2 regions of the Neobacillus sp. C211 genome follow, and region 1 is predicted to be linked to the other one. Evidence: predicted binding sites of a transcription regulator. Region 1 holds the regulator's gene; the other holds the start of a gene.
The links. Region 1 encodes NrdR, which represses ribonucleotide reductase genes. Its sites were predicted from a motif close to AACACNATATATNGTGTT; they were not measured.
Positions count from the first base shown of each region.

Region 2: a site for NrdR is predicted at 2,292-2,309, ahead of ACSU6B_RS26520 (vitamin B12-dependent ribonucleotide reductase). Genes of this name have one in related genera too.

Region 1 covers NZ_JBPXRO010000005.1:172,648-191,030, reverse strand. Annotated here, with positions in the region: gene ACSU6B_RS07425 (response regulator) at 1-10, shown strand, start outside; gene pnpS (two-component system histidine kinase PnpS) at 7-1,425, shown strand; gene polA (DNA polymerase I) at 1,446-4,082, shown strand; gene mutM (DNA-formamidopyrimidine glycosylase) at 4,101-4,928, shown strand; gene ytaF (sporulation membrane protein YtaF) at 5,033-5,668, shown strand; gene coaE (dephospho-CoA kinase) at 5,688-6,302, shown strand; gene ACSU6B_RS07395 (glyceraldehyde-3-phosphate dehydrogenase) at 6,469-7,500, shown strand; gene speD (adenosylmethionine decarboxylase) at 7,844-8,218, shown strand; gene ACSU6B_RS07385 (hypothetical protein) at 8,329-8,724, shown strand; gene nrdR (transcriptional regulator NrdR) at 8,815-9,276, shown strand; gene ACSU6B_RS07375 (replication initiation and membrane attachment family protein) at 9,332-10,720, shown strand; gene dnaI (primosomal protein DnaI) at 10,734-11,663, shown strand; gene ytxC (sporulation protein YtxC) at 11,811-12,686, shown strand; T-box leader at 12,783-13,030, shown strand; gene thrS (threonine--tRNA ligase) at 13,217-15,151, shown strand; ribosomal protein L20 leader region at 15,325-15,456, shown strand; gene infC (translation initiation factor IF-3) at 15,606-16,109, shown strand; gene rpmI (50S ribosomal protein L35) at 16,127-16,327, shown strand; gene rplT (50S ribosomal protein L20) at 16,366-16,725, shown strand; gene ACSU6B_RS07340 (DUF1294 domain-containing protein) at 16,824-17,084, shown strand; gene ACSU6B_RS07335 (sigma-w pathway protein ysdB) at 17,103-17,480, opposite strand; gene dut (dUTP diphosphatase) at 17,651-18,085, shown strand; gene ACSU6B_RS07325 (Ger(x)C family spore germination C-terminal domain-containing protein) at 18,275-18,383, opposite strand, start outside.
Region 2 covers NZ_JBPXRO010000044.1:6,386-10,798, reverse strand. Annotated here, with positions in the region: gene ACSU6B_RS26520 (vitamin B12-dependent ribonucleotide reductase) at 1-2,140, opposite strand, end outside; gene ACSU6B_RS26515 (lipoate--protein ligase family protein) at 2,483-3,319, opposite strand; gene ACSU6B_RS26510 (rhodanese-like domain-containing protein) at 3,513-3,896, shown strand; gene gcvPB (aminomethyl-transferring glycine dehydrogenase subunit GcvPB) at 3,998-4,413, opposite strand, start outside.

The DNA of each region.
Region 1 (18,383 bases):
AGGAGAATGACCAAATACCGAAAAGGTCTGCTAATTACACTAATCTTATTGATTATGGCGGTTTTAGTTGGATTAGGAATATTGCTGGGCCAATTTTTTAAAAGCTATTACTTAGAGTCTCTAAATGAACATTTTAAAGTTGAAATCTTTTGGGTCCTTTCTATCTGTCTAGGGATTGCAATAATAATAATTATTTTTCTATCCATTAGAATCACCTCAAAGTATACAAAACCAATTGAAGCTGCCACAAATGTAGCGATTGAACTGGCAAACGGAAACTACCGGGCACGAACAAAAGTAGATCGATTGGATGAAACCGGCATGCTTGGGTCATCGATCAATATGCTGGCCGAAAACCTCCAAGAACTTGTTAAAGCACAAGAAATGCAACAGGACCGGTTAAGTGCTTTAATTGAAAATATGGGAGCAGGATTAATCTTAATAGACAGTCGCGGTTACATTAATCTCATTAATAAAGGGTTTATTGATATTTTTCAGGTGAATCCAACTGATTATTTAAATAAACTCTACTATGAAGTGATTGAATATGAAGAAATTTGTCATTTAGTAGCAGAGGTTTTTCGGACTGAAAAGAAGGTTAGTGAACAATTACTTGTGCCTTTCTTGATCGAACGAAGGTATTTTGTTGTGTATGGTGTCCCGATAATTGGAACAAATAATGTTTGGAAAGGGGTACTGCTTGTTTTTCATGATATCACCGAAATAAAAAAACTCGAGCAAATGCGGAAGGATTTTGTCGCCAATGTTTCGCATGAATTAAAAACCCCAGTAACTTCTATTAAAGGATTTACTGAAACATTGCTGGACGGTGCCATGAACAATAAAGAAACATTAGAAGCGTTTCTTTCGATCATTTTAAAAGAGAGTGATCGCCTGCAAACACTTATACAAGACCTGTTAGAGCTTTCAAAAATAGAGCAGCAAGGCTTCAGATTAAACATTCAAGAAATAGATTTGCATATGTTATTAAAAGAAGTAATCACGATTCTTACAGGAAAAGCAGAAGCAAAGAATATCAAACTTGAACTTTACAGCAAGCAAAATCAAGTGTTAATCAATGGCGATTCGGACCGTTTAAAACAAGTATTTATCAATTTAATCGGCAACGCAATTAATTATACCCCGCCAGAAGGGGACGTGAAAATTATCCTTCTCAAACATGGTGAGAACGTACGGATCCATGTAAAAGACTCAGGGGTAGGAATTAGTAAAGAAGAGATTCCACGTATTTTTGAACGATTTTACCGAGTGGACCGTGCCAGAAGTCGTAACTCGGGTGGGACAGGCCTTGGATTAGCAATCGTAAAACACTTAATAGAAGCGCATCATGGTAACATAAGTGTTAGAAGTAATTTGGGTGAAGGAAGCGACTTTATTATTGAACTACATAAATATTTGATGTGATTTTTGGAAGGTGGATATAAATGGAAAAAAAGAAACTTGTCCTGATTGACGGTAATAGTATTGCTTACCGAGCATTTTTTGCATTACCCCTGCTTAATAACGATAAAGGAATCCACACGAATGCGGTATATGGCTTTACGATGATGTTGATGAAAATTCTTGAAGATGAAAAGCCAACACATATACTTGTCGCATTTGATGCTGGAAAAACTACTTTTCGCCATAAAACCTTTAGTGAGTATAAAGGTGGAAGGCAAAAAACCCCACCCGAACTATCCGAACAATTTCCGTTTATCCGTGACCTTCTTGATGCTTATGGGATTTCCAGATATGAGCTTGAAAATTATGAGGCCGATGATATCATAGGTACCCTTTCATTAACTGCAGAAAAGGATGGGTACGAAGTAAAAGTGATTTCAGGAGACAAAGATTTAACCCAACTCTCTTCCGCCACTACAACCGTCGGAATTACTCGAAAAGGAATTACGGATATTGAAGAATATACCCCTGAACATGTAGCTGAAAAATATGGACTAACACCAGAACAAATCATTGATATGAAAGGGCTAATGGGGGACCCTTCCGATAATATTCCTGGTGTTCCTGGGGTAGGTGAAAAGACAGCGATCAAATTGTTGAAGGAGTTTTCAACCCTCGAAAATTTATTAAACTCCGTTGAACAAGTAACTGGAAACAAGTTGAAAGAGAAGCTAGAAGAATTTAAGAACCAAGCATTAATGAGTAAAGAACTTGCTACGATTGAAAGACAAGCACCTGTCGAAGTGGATTTAGAAAACGTCGCATACGAGGGCTTTACGCGGGAAAAATTAGTAGCCTTATTTAAAGAATTAGGCTTTCATTCATTATTGGGCAAGCTTGGAGAAGGTCCAGATACTATTGAAGAGCAGGAACTTGAAGATATTGATTTTCAAATTCCAACTGAAATAACAGAAGAACTGTTTGCAGACACTAATTATTTTTACGTTGAAATGCTGGATGATAATTATCATTATGCAGAGATTATCGGTTTCTCTCTTGTCAATGAAATAGGACATTTCTACTTGCCAACTGACTTGGTATTACAGTCAGAAGCTTTTAAAAAATGGGCGGAAGATGAGAGTAAAACGAAAATAGTTTATGATGCCAAGCGATCTGAAGTTTCATTAAGAAGACATGATATTCATCTAAAAGGGGCCAATTTTGATATTCTAATGGCTTCCTATATCATAAATCCTTCAGAAAACATTGAAGACCTCGCTGCAATAACGAAAAGATTCGATCTACATAATATTCAATCTGATGAATCGTTTTATGGGAAAGGGGCGAAACGAAAAGTCCCCGAAGTGTCTAAGCTCGCTGAACATCTAGTTCGGAAAAGCCTTGCAATGTCTGATATTAAAGAAAAACTAGAAGATGAATTACGAAAAAATGAACAATATGAATTATTTACTGAGCTTGAAATGCCTTTATCGCTGATTTTGGCTGATATGGAATCGTGCGGGATCAAGGTGGAACAGGAACGTCTTCAGGCAATGGGTAAGGAGCTAAATGATAGACTCGTCGAGATTGAAGAGAAGATTTGTGAATTAGCAGGTGAAAAGTTTAATATCAATTCACCGAAGCAACTAGGTGTAATTTTATTTGAAAAATTAAACCTTCCTTCGCTTAAGAAAACGAAAACAGGTCATTCAACTTCAGCAGATGTATTGGAAAAATTAGCAGAAGATCATGAAATCATCGAGCATATTCTTCTATACAGACAATTAGGTAAGCTTCAATCCACCTATATAGAAGGATTACTGAAGGTTATTAATCCTAAAACGGGAAAAGTCCATACCAGGTATCAACAAACTTTAACTGCGACTGGCAGATTAAGTTCAATTGATCCTAATTTGCAAAATATACCGATTCGCCTTGAAGAGGGACGTAAAATCCGCCAAGCCTTTGTTCCATCAGAGGAAGGCTGGATCATTTTTGCAGCCGACTATTCACAGATCGAACTGCGTGTCCTTGCGGATATTGCTGGTGATGAAAAGCTGATTCAGGCCTTCAAAGAAGATATGGATATTCATACAAAAACAGCAATGGAAGTTTTTCATGTCAATAAAGATGAGGTAACTTCCAATATGAGGCGTCAGGCCAAGGCTGTTAACTTTGGAATTGTTTATGGAATCAGTGATTATGGTCTGTCCCAATCCTTAGGAATTACAAGGAAGGAAGCTGGTCAATTCATTAATCGTTATCTAGATACCTATCCAGGTGTCAAAGAATACATGGATGATATTATTCACTCGGCAAAACAAAAGGGCTATGTCTCCACTTTGATGCAGCGAAGAAGATACCTTCCTGAAATTACAGCTCGTAATTTTAACATCAGAAGCTTTGCAGAAAGGACAGCCATGAATACACCAATTCAGGGCAGTGCCGCTGATATCATAAAAAAAGCAATGATTGATATGGACGATGCTTTAAAGGACAAGGGTTTAAAGACGCGCCTCTTACTTCAAGTGCACGATGAATTGATATTTGAAGCACCTGAGGACGAATTGGAAATTTTAAAGAAGTTAGTCCCAGGCGTGATGGAAAATGCCCTCGAATTAAAGGTGCCGTTGAAAGTGGACTATGCCTATGGACCAACATGGTTTGACGCCAAATAAAAGGGGGACCCCTCAGCAATGCCGGAGCTTCCAGAAGTAGAAACCATAAGGAAAACGTTAAAAAGATTAGTTTTCAATAAAACCATCAAAGATATAACCGTCTTTTGGCCAAAAATCATTAAAAGCCCACTTGAAGTGGAACAATTTGTTGATGCTTTAGCAGGGGAGACCATTGTTGATGTAGGCAGAAGAGGGAAATTTTTAATCATTTATACGGATCATTTCGCGTTAGTATCGCATTTGAGAATGGAGGGAAAGTACGGGCTTTATCCAAAGGAAGAACCCTTTGATAAACATACACATGTACTCTTTCACTTTACAGATGGAACAGAATTAAGGTATAGGGACGTTCGGAAATTTGGAACGATGCACTTATACAAAAAAGGGGACGAATTCTTAACGGAACCGCTCATAGGGCTTGGTCCTGAACCTTTTTCAGAGGAATTTACGGTAGAGTACTTGACTAAGAAGGTTGAAAAAACGAATCGAAAAATTAAAACAGCTCTATTGGACCAAAAACTTTTTGTGGGGCTCGGTAATATCTATGTGGATGAGGCACTTTTTCGGGCAGGTATACACCCAGAACGTATTGCTAATACATTAAATAAAAATGAACTTGCCCTACTTCACCGTGAAATTGTTGCGACCTTAAGCGAAGCCGTCAAAAAGGGCGGAAGTACGATCCGCTCATATGTTAACTCCCAAGGGGAAATAGGTATGTTTCAGCTTGAATTATACGCTTATGGTCGTAAAGGGGAAGAGTGTAAACGATGTGGAACACCATTAGAAAAAACGACCGTAGGGGGCAGAGGGACCCATTACTGCCCGCAGTGCCAAAAGATTTAAGTGGGAAAAAAAGTAGAAAAAGTGAGAATTGAATAATATTAACCTTTGATAGGCTCCTGCCATATACTATCGTAATGATTTTGGAGGAAGGAGCCCTAGACATCATGGTTCAGTTGTTCTCACTTCTCATACTTGCTTTTGCTCTCAGCCTTGATAGCTTTAGCGTGGGTTTTACCTATGGACTAAGGAAAATGGTCATGCCGATCCGATCAGTGATTATTATTGCAAGTTGCTCGGCTATTTCTTTAATGATTGCCGTGTCAATTGGGCATGGACTTGAAAAAGTTCTATCTCCAAGTATTACGGCAAGCCTAGGGGGAATCATTCTAATTGCTCTTGGTGCATGGGTTTTGTTTCAATATTTCAAACCAGAAAAGGAAAAAGACGTACTAGAACATGAAAAAACAATCGTAAATTTTGAAATTAAATCCCTAGGATTAGCCATCAACATCTTGAAAAAGCCGATGTCGGCTGACTTTGACCAATCGGGTACGATTACGGGGATCGAAGCTTTAATGTTAGGCTTTGCTTTGTCGCTAGATGCCTTTGGAGCCGGGATTGGTGCAGCGATGCTTGGTTTCTCTCCTTTTTATTTAGCATTTACTGTCGCGATTATGAGCTCATTATTTGTTCTATTAGGGATAAAAAGCGGAACTTTTTTTCATAAGTTTGATTGGATCCAAAAGTTCACGTTTTTGCCAGGGATTTTATTAATCATAATTGGAATATGGAAGTTATGAATCTAGAAAGGAAAAGATCATGTCATTAGTTATCGGTTTAACAGGCGGAATCGCCAGTGGAAAAAGCACAGTCTCAAACTTTTTCAAAGAAATGGATATCACTGTAGTCGATGCTGATATAGAATCACGCCTAGCGGTAATGCAAGGTGAATCCGCTTATTTTAAGATTATTGAAGAGTTTGGCCGTGATATTTTATTGGAAGATGATGAAATTGACAGGCAAAAGCTTGGCGCAATTATTTTCCACCACGCTGAAAAACGGCAAATTTTAAACGAAATCGTCCACCCTGAGGTTAGAAAAAGAATGAGGGATCAAGTCGATCAGGCAATAAAAAACAGTAAAGAAGTGGTTGTTCTTGATATCCCTTTATTATTTGAAAGTAAACTTTCGTATATGGTGGATAAAACGTTACTTGTTTATGTTGACGATGAAACACAATTAAAAAGATTAATCGAGAGAAATAATCTATCAGCTGAGGATGCCGAAGCAAGGATTCGTTCTCAGATGCCCCTGTCTGAAAAAATAAAGCTTGCGGATGCTGTAATTGATAATAATGGTTCGATCGCAGATACAAAAAAACAACTTCTTGAATGTTTAGCCCAGTTTGGCATCGATATAAATAATCATAAGTAATGGGAGAGAAGGGCAACCTTCTCTTTTTTTCTGTTTCTAAGTTGCCTGAATTATAAAACATTTTAAAAATCCGCATTTTATTCATCACAATTAAACCTAAATATGTTATACTAATTACAACAATACAAGTATTAAGTATGACATTAATACAAAAAGGGGATGTAAAATGAAGACGAGAGTTGCAATAAACGGATTTGGGAGAATTGGCAGGATGGTTTTTAGAAAAGCGATCCTTGAAAATAAGCTTGAGGTTGTTGCCATAAATGCAAGCTATCCAGCGGAAACTTTAGCACATTTACTTAAATATGATACAAATCATGGACCATTTCAGGGAGAAGTTATCCCTTTAGATGATGAGTTAATCGTCAATGGCAAAAGAATTAAACTATTAAGCAGTCGTAATCCAGAGGAGCTTCCCTGGAGAGAGTTTGGTATTGATATTGTTATAGAGGCGACAGGAAAGTTTAATGCTCGTGAAGCGGCTGCACTGCACTTAGAAGCAGGAGCCAGGAAAGTGATCTTAACTGCACCAGGGAAAAATGAGGATGTCACAATTGTAATGGGTGTTAATGAAGAAATGCTTGATATCAATCATCATGACATTATCTCAAATGCATCATGTACCACCAACTGCCTTGCACCTGTTGCAAAGGTGTTAGATGAAAAATTTGGCATTGAAAGCGGATTAATGACAACGATTCATGCCTATACAAATGATCAAAAAAATATCGATAACCCTCATAAAGATTTACGAAGGGCTCGTGCATGTGGACAATCTATCATACCAACAACAACAGGAGCGGCCAAGGCAATTTCACTTGTATTACCGCACTTAAAAGGTAAATTACATGGGATGTCACTTCGTGTGCCAACACCAAACGTTTCACTTGTTGACTTAGTAGTTGATCTTAATCAAGATGTGACCCTTGATGATGTCAATAACGCATTTATTGAAGCGGCAAATGGCCCATTAAAAGGCATTTTAGATTTGACGATGGAACCATTAGTATCCGTTGACTTTAATACTAATGAACATTCTGCCATCATTGATGGTCTTTCCACAATGGTGATGGGAACAAGAAAAGTAAAGGTTTTAGCATGGTATGATAATGAGTGGGGGTATTCTTCACGTGTCGTGGATCTCACCATGTATGTTGCAGAGGAAATAGCAAAATCATCACAAATAAAGGTTGGATAAAATGCTGTCGATAGACAGCATTTTTTTTGCCTTTCTTGAGCCATTTGGGTGTTTTTTGCATAAAATAGCTTTGATTTAGTGTTTTTTTATCGAATGAAAAATGGAACATGCCCATTAACCTTGTTACAAAATTAACATATAAAGTTTTTTATATTGATAGGTTGCAAAAAAAATATAAACAAAGTATACTAGTCATCGTGAACTTCTTGAAATCAGGTAGCTATTAATTACTTAAAGGGTTAGGACCTCTCTGGACTAACTTTCCCCCGTGGTAGTTACTCGGATACCGTCAATAACAGGATTTCAAGAAAGAACATAAAAGGTTAGAGGGGGAAAAATGAATATGGAAACAATGGGACGTCACGTAATCTCTGAGCTTTGGGGATGCGACTTTGAAAAATTAAATGATATGAATTTTATTGAAACAACTTTTGTTGAAGCAGCTCTTAGATCAGGTGCGGAAATCCGTGAAGTAGCATTTCATAAATTTGCCCCACAAGGTGTAAGTGGTGTGGTTATTATCTCTGAATCACATCTTACCATTCACAGCTTCCCTGAACATGGATATGCTAGCATAGATGTATACACTTGCGGCGATTTGAATCCTAATGTTGCGGCCGATTATATTGCTGAGGCATTAAATGCACAAACACGTGAAAATATTGAAATTCCGCGTGGCATGGGTCCTGTTCATGTAAAACAGGCAAAGGTTTTATAATCACTATAAAAATAATCAACGTAGAGGTGTATTTATACATACACCTCTTTTTATATTTTCTAGACTAATGTTGTACAATAAGAACAAAGCTACATCATGGGAGGAATAGTATGGCTATGTTAGGTAACCTATTTGTTCGTTTTAAAAAGCAAATTGAGACTTCAGATCAGATTAAGGATGATTCCTTAAAAACGCATTATTATAAGGCGATGTTTAATCAATTATTTGCATCTGTTGAAAAGTTATTCCATGAAGATGCTGATTGCCGGGTCACCACGGTTTCTAAAGAACATGGAGAAATTGCTGTTGAAATCAGTAAACCCATCCCCTGCTTTCTAATTGTTACAATTGTGGGAGTAAAGCCAATGGAAACAGCGGTAGACTTTAATATTTCATCTGAAAAATTTTCCTTACTCGGCACCTATCCCGATTTAAAAAAGCGGATTAATTCTTATTACGAGCGAATTAATCAATTACATACCTTTATAGGAATAAAAAACTCCTAGTACTACTACTTGTATAAAGATAGTCTTTTTTATAAGATGAAAGTAAGCGTTTTTGTTCGGGAGTAAAGTGTAGATTTGGAGTTGATTACAATGAAATGCCCATCTTGTCAAAATTATGGTACACGCGTCCTCGACTCTCGCCCAGTTGATGAAGGTCGAGCAACACGGAGGAGACGCGAATGTGAAGAATGTGGGTATCGTTTTACTACGTTTGAGAAGATTGAAGAGATTCCACTGATTGTAGTCAAGAAAGAAGGGACCCGAGAAGAGTTTAGCCGTGATAAAATATTACGTGGCTTGATTAAGGCATGTGAGAAGCGGCCGGTAGCCTTAAAGGAATTAGAAGATATAACGCATGGTGTTGAAAAGGATCTACGGAGTCAGGGGATTTCTGAAATAAAAAGTGAAGCAGTCGGTGAAATGGTCATGGACAGGCTGGCACACGTGGACGAAGTCGCCTATGTACGGTTTGCATCCGTTTACCGTCAGTTTAAAGATATTAATGTTTTTATTGATGAATTAAAAGAATTAATCAAAAAAGAAAAATCTTAAGAGCTAAAGAGTTTTTGGCTCTTTTTGATTTTATAACAAGAAAGGTTGGAGTGATATGGTGCAGCATTGGCAGGAAATTCTCCCTATCGACCGTTATATAGTTGCGGCTGATGGGCTGCTGCATGAGTATGACCGTAAAGTGCTGACGTTTTTATATCAGCCCTTGATTGGGTCAACTTGCTTTAGTTTGTATATGACGCTCTGGGCGGAGTTAGAGGAAAATCGGCTCTGGTCTGAGTCTTCCACTCATCATTTATTGATGAATCTCTTAGAGATGAACTTAAAGGATATTTACGAAGCCAGATTGAAGCTAGAAGGCATTGGTTTATTAAAGACTCGTGTCAAAACAGATGAAGGGGGACGGTCCTTCATCTATGAACTGCATCCACCTTTAAGTCCTGAGCAATTCTTTTTAGATGGGATGTTAAATATTTATCTTTATCGAAAAATTGGAAAAAACCATTTCTCTCGTCTGAAGCGCTTTTTTAGTGATCAACAAAAGCCAAGGGAAGACGAGTATGTAGATGTTACGAGAGCCTTTCAGGACGTGTTTGCATCAGCAGCCCCTGGCAGTATGCAATATATTCAAGCCCTTTCCGAAGAATTACAAGAGGAAGAAAATCAACAGTTTATCGGTCGAAATGAGCCGAGTCCGATCCAAATTGGTGTGGACACGTTTGATTTTGATTTGTTAACTGCAGGGCTGAATGAATCACTTGTTCCCAAAAAAGCGCTAACGCCAAAAGTAAAAAGTGTAATTAGTAATCTTGCATTTCTGTACCAAATTGATGCAATCGAAATGAAAAATTTCATCTTAGGTGCTATTAATGAGCATGAAGAAATTGATATAGAGGACTTGAGAAAGGGGGCTCGTGATTGGTATCAATTTGTCAATTACGACCAACTTCCTAGTCTTATTAACCGAACACAACCAATTGTTCATCAAACTCAAATCACCGAACCTAAAACACAGGAAGAAAAATTAATTCGCTCGTATGAGACGACCCCGCCACTCATCGTTTTTAAAGAAATCTCAGGCGGTGTTGAACCTTCGAATGCCAATTTGAAAACCTTAGAAGAGATCATGATTAAATATAAACTTCCCCCAGGTGTGGTAAATGTCCTAATTGAAGTGGTTATGAGAAAAACGGACATGAAATTTACAAAGGGTTTTGTCGAGTCAATCGCTAGTCATTGGGCAAGGAAACAAGTGAAAACGGTGAAAGAAGCGATGGAGCTCGCGAAGAATGAGGAACACAAGGTAACAGAAAGCAAAAAAACTACAAGATCGTCTAATAAAAAACCAATTCGGACAGAGTTAATTCCTGAATGGTTTGATGAAAGTACGAAAGATGCGGGCAAAGATCACGTGCAAGGAAACAACAGTGAAGTTGAAGCGAAAAAGCGTGCGATTGAAGAAAAGTTAAAAGCGTTTCGCAAATAGGGGGTGACCAAAATTGGAAAAAATCAATCGAACATTGAAAAGATTAGCTTCTAATGAAAGCTTTCAAAAGCGATATGAGCAACAACGCAGGCAAGTCCTTGAAAATCCGGATATTCAAGCCTTTTTAGCAAAACATCAAAATGAGATTGATCAATCCATGATTGATAAAAGCATGAGTAAACTGTACGAGTATACGAACCAAAGCAAAGAATGCCACAAATGTGAAAGTCTGGATAGCTGCATCAATTTCATGAAGGGATATCACCCAGAATTGGTATTATCCCGAAACTCCATTGATGTTGTTTATAAACGCTGTCCTCGAAAAATCATGGCAGATGAAAAAAAGAAAAATGAAAAACTAATCAAAAGTCTATATGTGCCAAGAGACATACTTGAGGCCACCTTTGAAGACTTTGAAGGAGACTCAGGCAGGCTGGATGCTGGAGATAAGGCTGCAACCTTTTTAATGAATTATGAGGCAGGTAAAAAACCAAAGGGCCTCTTTCTTTACGGGAAATTCGGTGTCGGAAAGTCCTATCTATTAGGGGCAATCGCCAATGAATTGGCAAAAAAACAGATTTCTTCGATGATTGTCTATGTCCCTGAACTATTAAGGGAAATGAAAAGTTCGATTGCTGATTCGACTTTGAATGAAAAAATTGAAGCATTAAAAAGAGAACCGATCCTAATGCTTGATGATATTGGCGCAGAAGCTGTCTCAAGTTGGACAAGGGATGAAGTTTTAGGGCCAATTTTACAGTTCCGTATGCTTGAAAGCCTGCCGACATTTTTTACCTCAAACTTTAATTTTGGGGAGCTAGAGCATCATTTAACCTACAGCCAGCGGGGCGAAGAAGAGAAAATGAAAGCCCGAAGAATCATGGAGAGAATCCGCTCCCTGAGTGTGCCAGTGATGGTCGATGGTCCAAACAGACGGGAATAAAACGTGTTTTCCGGATTGCTGAAACAGGTCAGCAGTCTTTTTTTTGGATTTTTTTCTGTAAATAACAAAAGCAACTGTCAGCTAACTTCTATTTTAGCCAAGTCCCCCATATATATTAACAAAGATTGGCTTAAAGGGGGGATTTGGTTGGCGGAAATCATCTTCCAAAGCAAGCTGGATGCTCAAAAGTTTTATTACCACTTGCTGGAGTACTTACCAAATAATTATGATAAAGAAACTATTCTTCTAATAGAAGATCAACATATAGTAAAATTTTTAGGTAGCTTCTTATCCATTGAAATTTCTACTATGGTTAAAAATGCATTTTACGAATTTATTACGAACATAAAACGTGACGATTGGTTCAGGGAAATATTAAAAAACCGTTATTTTTATGAGGATCTAGAAGTGCAGCAACAAATAATGGAAATTATTTATTCCATTCTTGAAGGTCAAAGAGAAGATCTGATTGTCTTTTTGAAGGATACAAATGAAGAGCCTAATATTAGAGCAGCCATCGAGTATATCTTTCAGGATGATATTTCTTTTTCGTTTGACTCCTTTCATAAATTTCGTTTGCGGCCATACCTCCAGTTACTGGAAGGTTATGTTGAGATTGCCATTGATGAATATAAAATGGAGCAGGAGTATCAAATGTTTGTGCAAATGCTCAGGGACTTTTTAATGAACAGGGAACCCAAAATGGACGTTCTTCATTTATTGTTTGACGAGGAAATTACTTTTTATAACGACCAGTTTGTAGAGATGAAAAGAGCTGAATTAATTAGATTGATTGACCGAAAGTTACTTGTTAATCATCCTGTTTATGTCGATTCTGCTTCCATTGCACCACTTTTATCACTTGCGCCTACAACTATATTTCTGTATACAAAAGACCCAGAAGAACCCTTAGTTCGAACAATCAAAAACATCTTTGAAGAAAGAGTAACTGTGAAATCGTTTGCGTCCCTCCGTGAAGTTAAAAAATGGGCGGCAGATAATAATTCGGAAAACCATGCTTGAGATACAAGAATTTTTGTAATAATTTGTTTTTGTAGGTTGATGTCCCTTGATTTTTAGGAAATTAGTCATTATAATAACGTACATAGAATATTCATAGCAAAAGTAATGATAAGGATAACAGTATTTTTTACGGTTTCTAGAGAGGGAGGACAGGGCTGAAAGCCTCCTAACACGAAAATAATACTTACCACCTTTAAACTTCAGCAGTGAACACTTCATGTTTCCATGAAGTCAGTAATTGTTGACGGCCACAGCCGTTAACTGACCAAAGTCATTTTCAATGTGTGTCATTCGAAAATGAAAAATTGGGTGGAACCACGTGTTTATCAAAACTCGTCCCTATTCCAGGGACGGGTTTTTTTATTTTTCAAAAAAACTTGGAAAAATGTCTAGCTGCAGCGCCTAGGGGCTCGAGGTCATAAGCCAATCCGTCGAGAAGGTTAAAGAACAACCTTCCCGCCGGCTCGTCATATGCTTGTCGCCCCTGACCAAGGCGCTTCCGCTTTTCTAATTACAAAGGAGGAATTACCATGTCAGACGTTGTTAAGATTTCGTTTCCAGATGGGGCAGTAAAGGAGTTCCCACGTGGAACAACAACGGAAGATATCGCCGCTTCCATCAGCCCCGGCCTAAAGAAAAAAGCGATTGCCGGTAAATGGAACGGTCAACTTTATGATCTTCGCCGTCCAATTAATGAAGACGGTTCAATAGAAATCGTCGTCCCTGATTCCAATGATGCTTTAGAGATTTTACGGCACAGTACAGCACACTTAATGGCACAGGCTGTTAAAAGGCTTTATCCTGGTGTGAATTTAGGAGTTGGTCCTGTTATTGAGGGTGGTTTTTATTATGATATGGACCTTGAGGAATCATTAACTCCAGAAGATCTGCCAAGGATTGAAAAGGAAATGGCGAAAATCGTCAATGAAAATATTGAAATTGTTCGCAAGGAAGTAAGCCGTGCGGACGCTGTTCAGCAATTTAAAGAAGCGGGTGACCCTTATAAGCTGGAACTAATCGAGGCCATTCCTGATGAGGAAACAGTGACAATCTATGAGCAAGGTGACTTTTTTGACCTTTGCCGTGGTGTCCATGTTCCATCGACAGGAAAAATTAAAGAATTTAAATTGTTAAGCATTGCGGGTGCATACTGGCGCGGTGACAGCAAAAATAAAATGTTACAACGTATTTACGGAACAGCCTTTTTTAAGAAAGAGGATTTAGCTGAGCATCTTCGCTTGCTTGAAGAAGCGAAAGAACGTGACCACCGTAAAATTGGTAAAGAGTTAAACCTTTTCACTAGTAACCAATTGGTAGGACAGGGATTACCGTTATGGCTTCCGAAAGGCGCAACAATTCGTCGTGTGGTTGAACGATATATTGTTGATAAAGAACAGCGTCTAGGTTATGACCATGTATACACACCGGTCATGGGCAGTGTTGATTTATATAAGACTTCAGGTCACTGGGATCATTACCAGGAAGATATGTTCCCAATCATGGAAATGGACAATGAACAATTAGTTCTTCGTCCAATGAACTGTCCACATCATATGATGGTGTACAAGAACAGCATTCACAGCTATCGTGAACTTCCAATTCGAATTGCCGAACTTGGAACAATGCATCGCTATGAAATGTCTGGTGCCCTTTCAGGACTACAGCGTGTTCGTGGAATGACTTTAAATGATGCACATATTTTTGTTCGTCCTGATCAAATTAAAGATGAATTCAAACGGGTTGTTAACCTAATCTTAGCAGTCTATAAAGACTTTGATATTAATGACTATTCCTTCCGTTTATCTTACCGTGACCCGCAAGATACTGAAAAGTATTTTGACGATGACGCGATGTGGGAAAAAGCACAATCGATGCTGAAGGATGCCATGGATGATCTTGGTCTTAACTACTATGAGGCAGAAGGAGAAGCAGCATTCTACGGTCCTAAGCTTGACGTTCAAGTTAAGACAGCTCTAGGGAAAGAAGAAACACTTTCCACTGTTCAATTAGACTTCTTATTACCGGAACGTTTTGATTTAACATATGTTGGTGAGGACGGCAAGCAGCATCGTCCAGTTGTTATCCACCGTGGCGTTGTGTCAACAATGGAACGATTTGTTGCCTTCTTAATTGAAGAATACAAAGGCGCTTTCCCTACTTGGCTGGCTCCAGTACAGGTACAGGTTATTCCAGTATCTCCTGGTGCACATTATGATTATGCTAAGCAAGTACAGGAGCAACTTCAAAATGAAGGATTACGTGTCGAATTGGATGGCCGTGATGAAAAAATCGGCTATAAAATTCGCGAAGCTCAAATGCAAAAAATACCATATATGCTGGTTGTTGGTGATAAAGAAGTCGAAGACCAAGCTGTCAATGTCCGTAAATATGGTGAACAAAACTCAGAAACAAAGCCATTTTCAGAGTTTTTAGCAGCAATCGTTGCTGAAGTGAAAAGAGGATAATTTTTATTCGGAAGAGGGAGTAATCTCTCTTTCTTTTTTTAAAATAAAAAAATATATTGAATAATTTTCAGTTTCTTGCTAAAATAAATTTCGTTGTCAAAGAAATAGTTTGTTTGACATTACGTCTTTGCTTATGTTATATTAACTAAGGTGAAAAATTGAATACTTGTTTTTGGGAAAAGAAGAAGCACCCGCTTCTCACCTGATTGACGCAATTGGCAGTTGGCAGGTTTACGTGAACTTTTTGGTTTTATTACTTATGTTCTGTAAAGTGTGGGTGCATTCATCCGCACTTTTTTGTTTGTTCACTTAATAGCACTGCTAAAAAGCTTTACTACCTGTTGATTCAATAGGGTGTCAGACGTTTAGGTTGAAAAGGGTTCCTTATGATTTTCTTGACCAAAACGTTGTATTCGTGATAAAACCTTGGAGGTGGCTAATTATTAGCAAAGACATGTTGTTAAATGAGGGCATTCGCGCTCGCGAAATCCGCCTAATTGATCAAAATGGCGAACAGTTAGGGATTAAAACCAAAACTGAAGCCTTAGAGATTGCTGGAAGAGTGAATCTTGATTTGGTACTAGTAGCACCAAATGCAAAGCCTCCAGTCGGCAGAATTATGGACTATGGCAAGTTTAAATTCGAACAGCAAAAGAAAGAAAAAGAAGCTCGGAAGAATCAAAAAATCATTACTACTAAAGAAGTTCGTCTCAGCCCAACGATTGATGAGCATGACTTTAATACAAAGTTACGTAATGCGATTAAGTTCTTGGAAAAAGGCGACAAGGTAAAAGCTTCAATCCGTTTCAAGGGCCGGGCGATTACCCATAAAGAAATTGGTCAACGTGTGTTAGACCGTTTTTCAGAAGCGTGCAAGGAAGTTGCAACGATCGAATCCCATCCTAAAATGGATGGCCGGAGCATGTTCCTGGTTTTAGCACCTAAAATCGACAAGTAATAAGGAGGATATCCCAAATGCCAAAAATGAAAACTCACCGTGGCGCTGCAAAGCGTTTCAAGAAAACTGGTTCAGGTCAACTTAAACGTGACCACGCTTATACAAGCCACTTATTTGCTAACAAATCTACAAAAGCAAAGCGTAAGCTTCGCAAAGCATCCCTTGTTTCTAAAGGTGATTTCAAACGCATTCGTCAAATGTTAACTTACATGAAGTAAAAATTTAGTGATCGATTTATATATTGGAGGGAAATTACATGCCACGTGTAAAAGGCGGTACAGTTACGCGCAAGCGTCGTAAAAAAGTTCTTAAATTAGCAAAAGGTTATTACGGTTCAAAACATACATTATACAAAGTTGCTAACCAACAGGTTATGAAATCATTAATGTATGCTTTCCGCGATCGTCGTCAGAAAAAACGCGACTTCCGTAAATTATGGATTACTCGTATCAATGCAGCAGCTCGTATCAACGGTCTTTCTTACAGCCGTTTAATGCATGGCTTAAAGCTTGCTGGTATCGAAGTAAACCGCAAGATGCTTGCTGAATTAGCAGTAAGCGATGCAAACGCATTTGCTGAATTAGCAAACGCTGCAAAACAAAACATTAACAAGTAATTAGAAAAGCTAAAAGCGCCCTTAGGCGCTGGAGCTAGACATATGTAAAGGCCATTCTCTTAGATGAGGATGGCTTTTTCTATAAGGGGGTATTGGATATGAAAATATGGTTATTGGCCTATCTAATCATGAATATCGCAGGACTCGTGATTATGTGGGAGGATAAGAAGCGGGCAAAAAAACATGAGTACCGAATCCGAGAGAGGACCTTGTGGCTGGTGGCATTATTTGGGGGCGCTGTCGGTACGACGGCAGGGATGCAGCTTTACCGCCATAAAACGAAGCATACATCGTTTAAGATTGGTTTTCCTGTCCTAGCAGTAATCGAACTCGTTCTTCTCATTAAGTTTCTGCTCTAAAAAGAGCATGAATGGCGGCTAATCCTGCAAAAATTCCTTCACCGGACTTTTCCAATGGATTTCAGCATTCGGATAACACTCAAGGATTTTTTTATCCATATAAAAGAAGTCATCCTTAACTAGCCCTTTTAGCGAGACTTCATTTTCAGGAGAGATGATGATCGAGACGACGTCAAAGGTGTTGTCAGCAGCACCCATGTATTTCTCACCAGCAAATATAGCACCTTTATAAGTAAGTAAGAAATTTTTTCTGACATCCTGATCATCAATTAATAAAAAACGGTTATGTTTACGGGCAGCTTCTAGTTTTCGTTTCGATGTAAAAAGGGATTTTAACACATAGCTAAATAAGAAGAATAGGAAAAACAACAATACGAAGCGCAGCAACCATATCATGGCTAAGCCTCCTACACCTTTTTTCCTTCTAATACGATTCATCAGGAAAAAAGTTTCACTTTTATCATTTATAGAAATTGGCGGGCTTGATTATTAAACAATAGTAAAAAAAAGACAATATATTAATCAACAATTAAGCTACATAAAAATTTCTTGAAACGAGGTTCGAAATGGAATATAAATTGAAAGTTAAATTAATAAACGATGATGCTTTATTACCCTATCGAGCACATGAAGGTGATGCTGGATTAGATTTATTTTCTATAGAGGAAAAAATAATCAAAGCAGGGGAAGCTGGTTTAATAAGAACGGGTATACAAATTGAATTACCTAAAGGAACCGAGGCGCAGATTAGGCCTAGAAGCGGTCTAGCCTTAAATCACTCCATAACTGTGCTTAATAGTCCTGGGACTATTGATGAAGGGTACCGAGGGGAAATAAAAATTATCCTTATTAATCATGGGAAAGAGGATTTTACAATTGAAAAACAAATGAGAATTGCCCAAATGGTTATTGCCCCAGTATTAAAAGTTAACCTTATAGAAACAGAAATATTATCGGATACGGGTAGATCAGAAGGTGGATTCGGTTCTTCCGGTAAATAAAAGTATTATTGGACATTCGTTCCTTAATTAGAATTTGGGCTTTGCAGCATCAAATTTCTTTAATAAGGTGAGAATGTCCCTTTTCATACTATTTTAATCGATAATCTTCTGAGAATAAAAATAGGTATGGTTCCCCTTTTATACCAAAAAAGATTAGAACATTTTCTATTTTTTTTATGAAGTATTTCTTCACTTACTTAAGCCAATTCTTCTTATAAAAACTTTTGAATGGATGGTTACGTCTACTTGTGAAAACTCCTGGTTCCAATTCTTCTTATAAAACGTATTCCATGCTTTT
Region 2 (4,413 bases), on a different contig from region 1:
GCTCCATTGATGTAACAAACCAGTGCGGAAGATTGTTTTCATCTGCTTCTGGGTGCTGATCCAAGTATTCTTTCACAATATCCGCTTTTACTTCGATAAATTTACCGAGGCGTCCGCTACGGAAATAAGAGAATGAGAAATAAGGCTCAAGTCCGGTGGAAACTCCAACCATGGTTCCTGTGGATCCAGTAGGTGCCACAGTTAGTAAATGGGAATTTCTAATTCCGTTTTCTAAAATAGATTGGCGGACATCTTCAGGCATTTTTTTCATAAACCCTGTATTTATGAAGGCCTGTCTTAATCGATTGGTTTCTGATGTTGTTTCACCAGTTAAGAATGGGAAACTTCCCTTCTCTTTTGCCAATTCAATTGATGTTCTGTATGCAGTAGTTGCAATTATTTCAAATACTTGATCAACGAGTTCGTTTCCTTCTGGTGATCCATACTTCGTTTCACAATATATCAGCATGTCATGTAAGCCCATGACTCCAAGCCCTACACGTCGTTCACCAAGCGCCTGTTTTTTATTTTCTTCCAGGAAGTACGGGGTTGCGTTGATGACATTATCCTGCATCCGTACGCCCACAGCTACTGTTTTCTTAAGCTTTTCAAAATCAACAGTTTTTGTGTCCTTATCAGCCATCTCAGCGAGATTGACAGCTGCAAGATTACAGACGGAAAATGGTGCGAGAGGCTGCTCTCCACACGGATTTGTTGCAACAACTTGTTGTCCATATGCTTTTGCATTCGTCATGTCGTTTGCGTTATCGATAAAAAATATTCCCGGTTCAGCTGAGTAGGTCGCGCAAATATTGATTAGGTTCCAAAGTTCTTTTGCTTTGAACCTTTTGTACACTCGTACTTTATGCCCTTGTTTTTCCCACTCGCGAACGTCACCAACTTTATGCCATTCTTGGTTGTAAATCTCCATTTCCTCTTGATCATATTGTTCAACGTACGGGAAGCGGAGTTCATAGTCACTATCGGTTTCTACAGCATCCATAAATTCCTTTGTTAAACAGACAGAGATGTTCGCACCTGTAAGGAATTCTGAATTGTGGACAGTGTAATTACCGCCAGTTAATAATTTCTCTTCTGCATCTGCGATGATGTTTTCATCAAATCCACCGAACCCAGGAATGTTTTTATAATTTACAATTCCCTGGAACATTGCAGTTTCCCTTAAAGTAAGAGGGGTGAACTTTAGCTTGTCTTTAGCAAGTTTTTTAATCGTTTCATCATTTGTATTTTCAATCAAGAATCGTAAAATTCTAGGATTTTGCATCTTAGAAATAATAAATTCAATAATGTCTGGATGCCAGTCGGCCAACATGATCATCTGAGCTCCGCGTCTTGATCCGCCTTGCTCAACCAAATGAGTCAATTTCGCAATATCATCCAGCCATGAAACCGATCCAGATGATTTACCATTTACGCCTCTAGCCAGTGTATTTCTCGGTCTCAGCGTCGAGCCATTTGTTCCAACACCGCCGCCTCGGCTCATAATCTCCATTACCTGCTTACGATGATCAGAGATACCTTCACGAGAGTCAGGAACAAACGGCATTACATAGCAATTAAAGTATGTTACATCAGTATCTGCCCCAGCTCCGTAAAGAACGCGTCCTGCAGGAATGAAGTTCATGTTAACAAGTTCTTGATAAAACCTCTCAGTCCATTCTCTTCGCTTCTCTTCCGTCTTTTCAACAGAAGCAAGACCAGTAGCATTACGCTTCGCAATTTGCTCATAGAAGAGCTCTAAAGGCTTCTCAATTACATCTAAGGATCTGACTATCACACCCGTACTAGCTTCCTCAGGATCATCGAGTACTCCCCTGAATTCCTCATCGACTAAAACTTTCGCTTTTTTCTTTTCCCAGTCTATTTCCATAATGTAACCAAGACCACGAGCTGGAAATTTCGGATCTTCTTTAATAGTTAAAACAACAAAGTCGCCGTTTGTAAGAGTAATTTTTGCAGTATCTTTAAAGGTATAGCGGTCCAACATGACCAAACGAGAAACACCCTTGTGAGTTATTTTCATATCTGGGGTAACTGGATGCACCTGGGGGAATAATTGAATATCCTCATTCAACCTTTCAAAATCAATATTCATTGTTTGTCTAAAAACTACAGACATTAGAACAACTCCTTCTTAAATAAAAATCCACCTATTGTCCTAAATCTAGCAGGTTTACGCTATATCTAGTTGGTTTGTATTTTTAGGTTATCATAGCCCACCTGAATAAATCAACTAAATATCAATATATAGTACCGAAAATATTTTCGACACCACTATATATTGTATGTCGAGCAAACTATAATTATTTTGTCAAACTTAAAAAATAATAGAATTAAAAGTAATCAATAGCTTTTAATAGATTTTCGTCAGAAAACAGGAAAATTCAACAAATTTCGCAGTTTGCTTCTTTACATTAATCGTTATGGCAACAAAAAAAGACGGCGAATTCGCCGTATCTAATTATCTTTTATAATTCCATTCATCACTTTCATATCGATCTTTTGCAATCTTTTCAACATAAGCTAGTTCTTCCTCGGTTAATTGATAAGTTTCAAGCTCAATATTTAGACCCTCAGCAAAGCCTTTATAAAAAGCTTCCTTTGCTTCCTCAAGTGAAATCCTTCTTGGACTAATGTTGTTGATAGCAACCGCTTTATCCTTAAATGCTTTTCTCATACGTTCCTTAACTCTCTCACTTGGATATTTAAATAAACTAAATAGCTTATCTTCATCTAAATCTAACAGAATGGAGCCGTGCTGTAGAATTACACCCTTTTGTCTCGTTTGTGCACTGCCGGCAACCTTCCTGCCTTCCACCACAAGCTCATACCAGCTTGGAGCATCAAAGCATACTGCAGAGCGAGGGTTTTTCAATGCATCCCGTTCTTCTGCTGTTTTTGGGACAGCAAAATATGCCTCAAGTCCTAAATGGTGAAAACCTTTTAAAATTCCTTCAGAAATTACTCGGTATGCCTCTGTAACAGAATTAGGCATTTCTGGATGTTCTTCAGAAACGATGACACTATAGGTAAGTTCATGCTCGTGCAGAACGCCACGTCCTCCTGTAGGTCTTCTTACGAAACCTAATTGGTGAGCCTTAACTGCTTCCATATCAATTTCTTTCTCTACCTTTTGAAAATATCCTACTGATAGCGTTGCCGGATCCCAGCCATAGAAACGAATCACTGGAGGAAATTTCCCTTCACTATGCCAATCAAGTAACGCTTCATCTAAAGCCATATTAAAAGATGGTGAACTATTTCCAGTATCAATAAAACGCCAAACTTCTTTTTTCATTCTAAAACCTCATTTTTTTATAATTATATCGTAATTAAGTCTACCAAAATCTGATATAGATTCAAAATAAGATGTTTCTGCTATAATTATTTAGGCAATATCAAAAGATTTTTTTGCATTCATCTTTATCTTTATCGGATTGACTTATATAATAAATACTAGTGCAGGAAAGCTTGAAAGGGGCAAAAAGAAATTGAGTTCACTTTATCCATTATTAATCATCATTGTAGCAGTTATCATTTATTCCGTTTTTACATTTTTCTATCAGAAAAGAATTGTTAAAACGGTAACAGAAGAAGATTTCCGTGCGGGGTACAGAAAGGCACAACTAATAGATGTTCGTGAAGCAAACGAATTCGAAGGCGGCCATATTTTAGGAGCACGTAATATCCCAATGTCGCAAATGAAAATGCGTATGAAAGAAATCCGTTCTGATATGCCAGTATATTTGTATTGCCAGAGTGGAATGCGCAGTGCACGTGCAGCCCAATTCTTACACCGAAAAGGCTATCGAGACCTTACTCAGCTACAAGGCGGGTTCAAAAAATGGTCAGGTAAAGTAAAAACTAAGAAATAAGATATCATTAAAGGTTCCGGATTCGGAGCCTTTTTAAATTTCAAAAACTGCTACACAAGATAAAAGGTCAGATTATTTTTCGAATCTGACCTTTCCTTTTATTAAGCTTCTTGGTATTTCAAAATTGGTTTACGGGCTGCTTTTGTTTCGTCCATCCGGCCGACCACTGTTGTATGTGGTGCTTCTTGAACGATTTCTGGATTTTCTTCCACTTCTTTAGCAATTTGGATCATAATATCGATGAACGAATCCAGTGTCTCTTTTGATTCGGTCTCTGTCGGTTCGATCATAATACACTCTTCCACATTTAATGGGAAGTAAATGGTTGGTGGGTGGTAGCCAAAATCAAGCAGACGTTTCGCAATATCCAATGTACGAACGCCTAATTTTTTCTGACGTCTTCCACTGAGTACAAATTCATGCTTACAATGTCTATCAAATGGTAGATCATAATATTCAGCAAGCCTTCTCATCATGTAGTTCGCATTTAATACAGCGTACTCTGTTACCGCTTTTA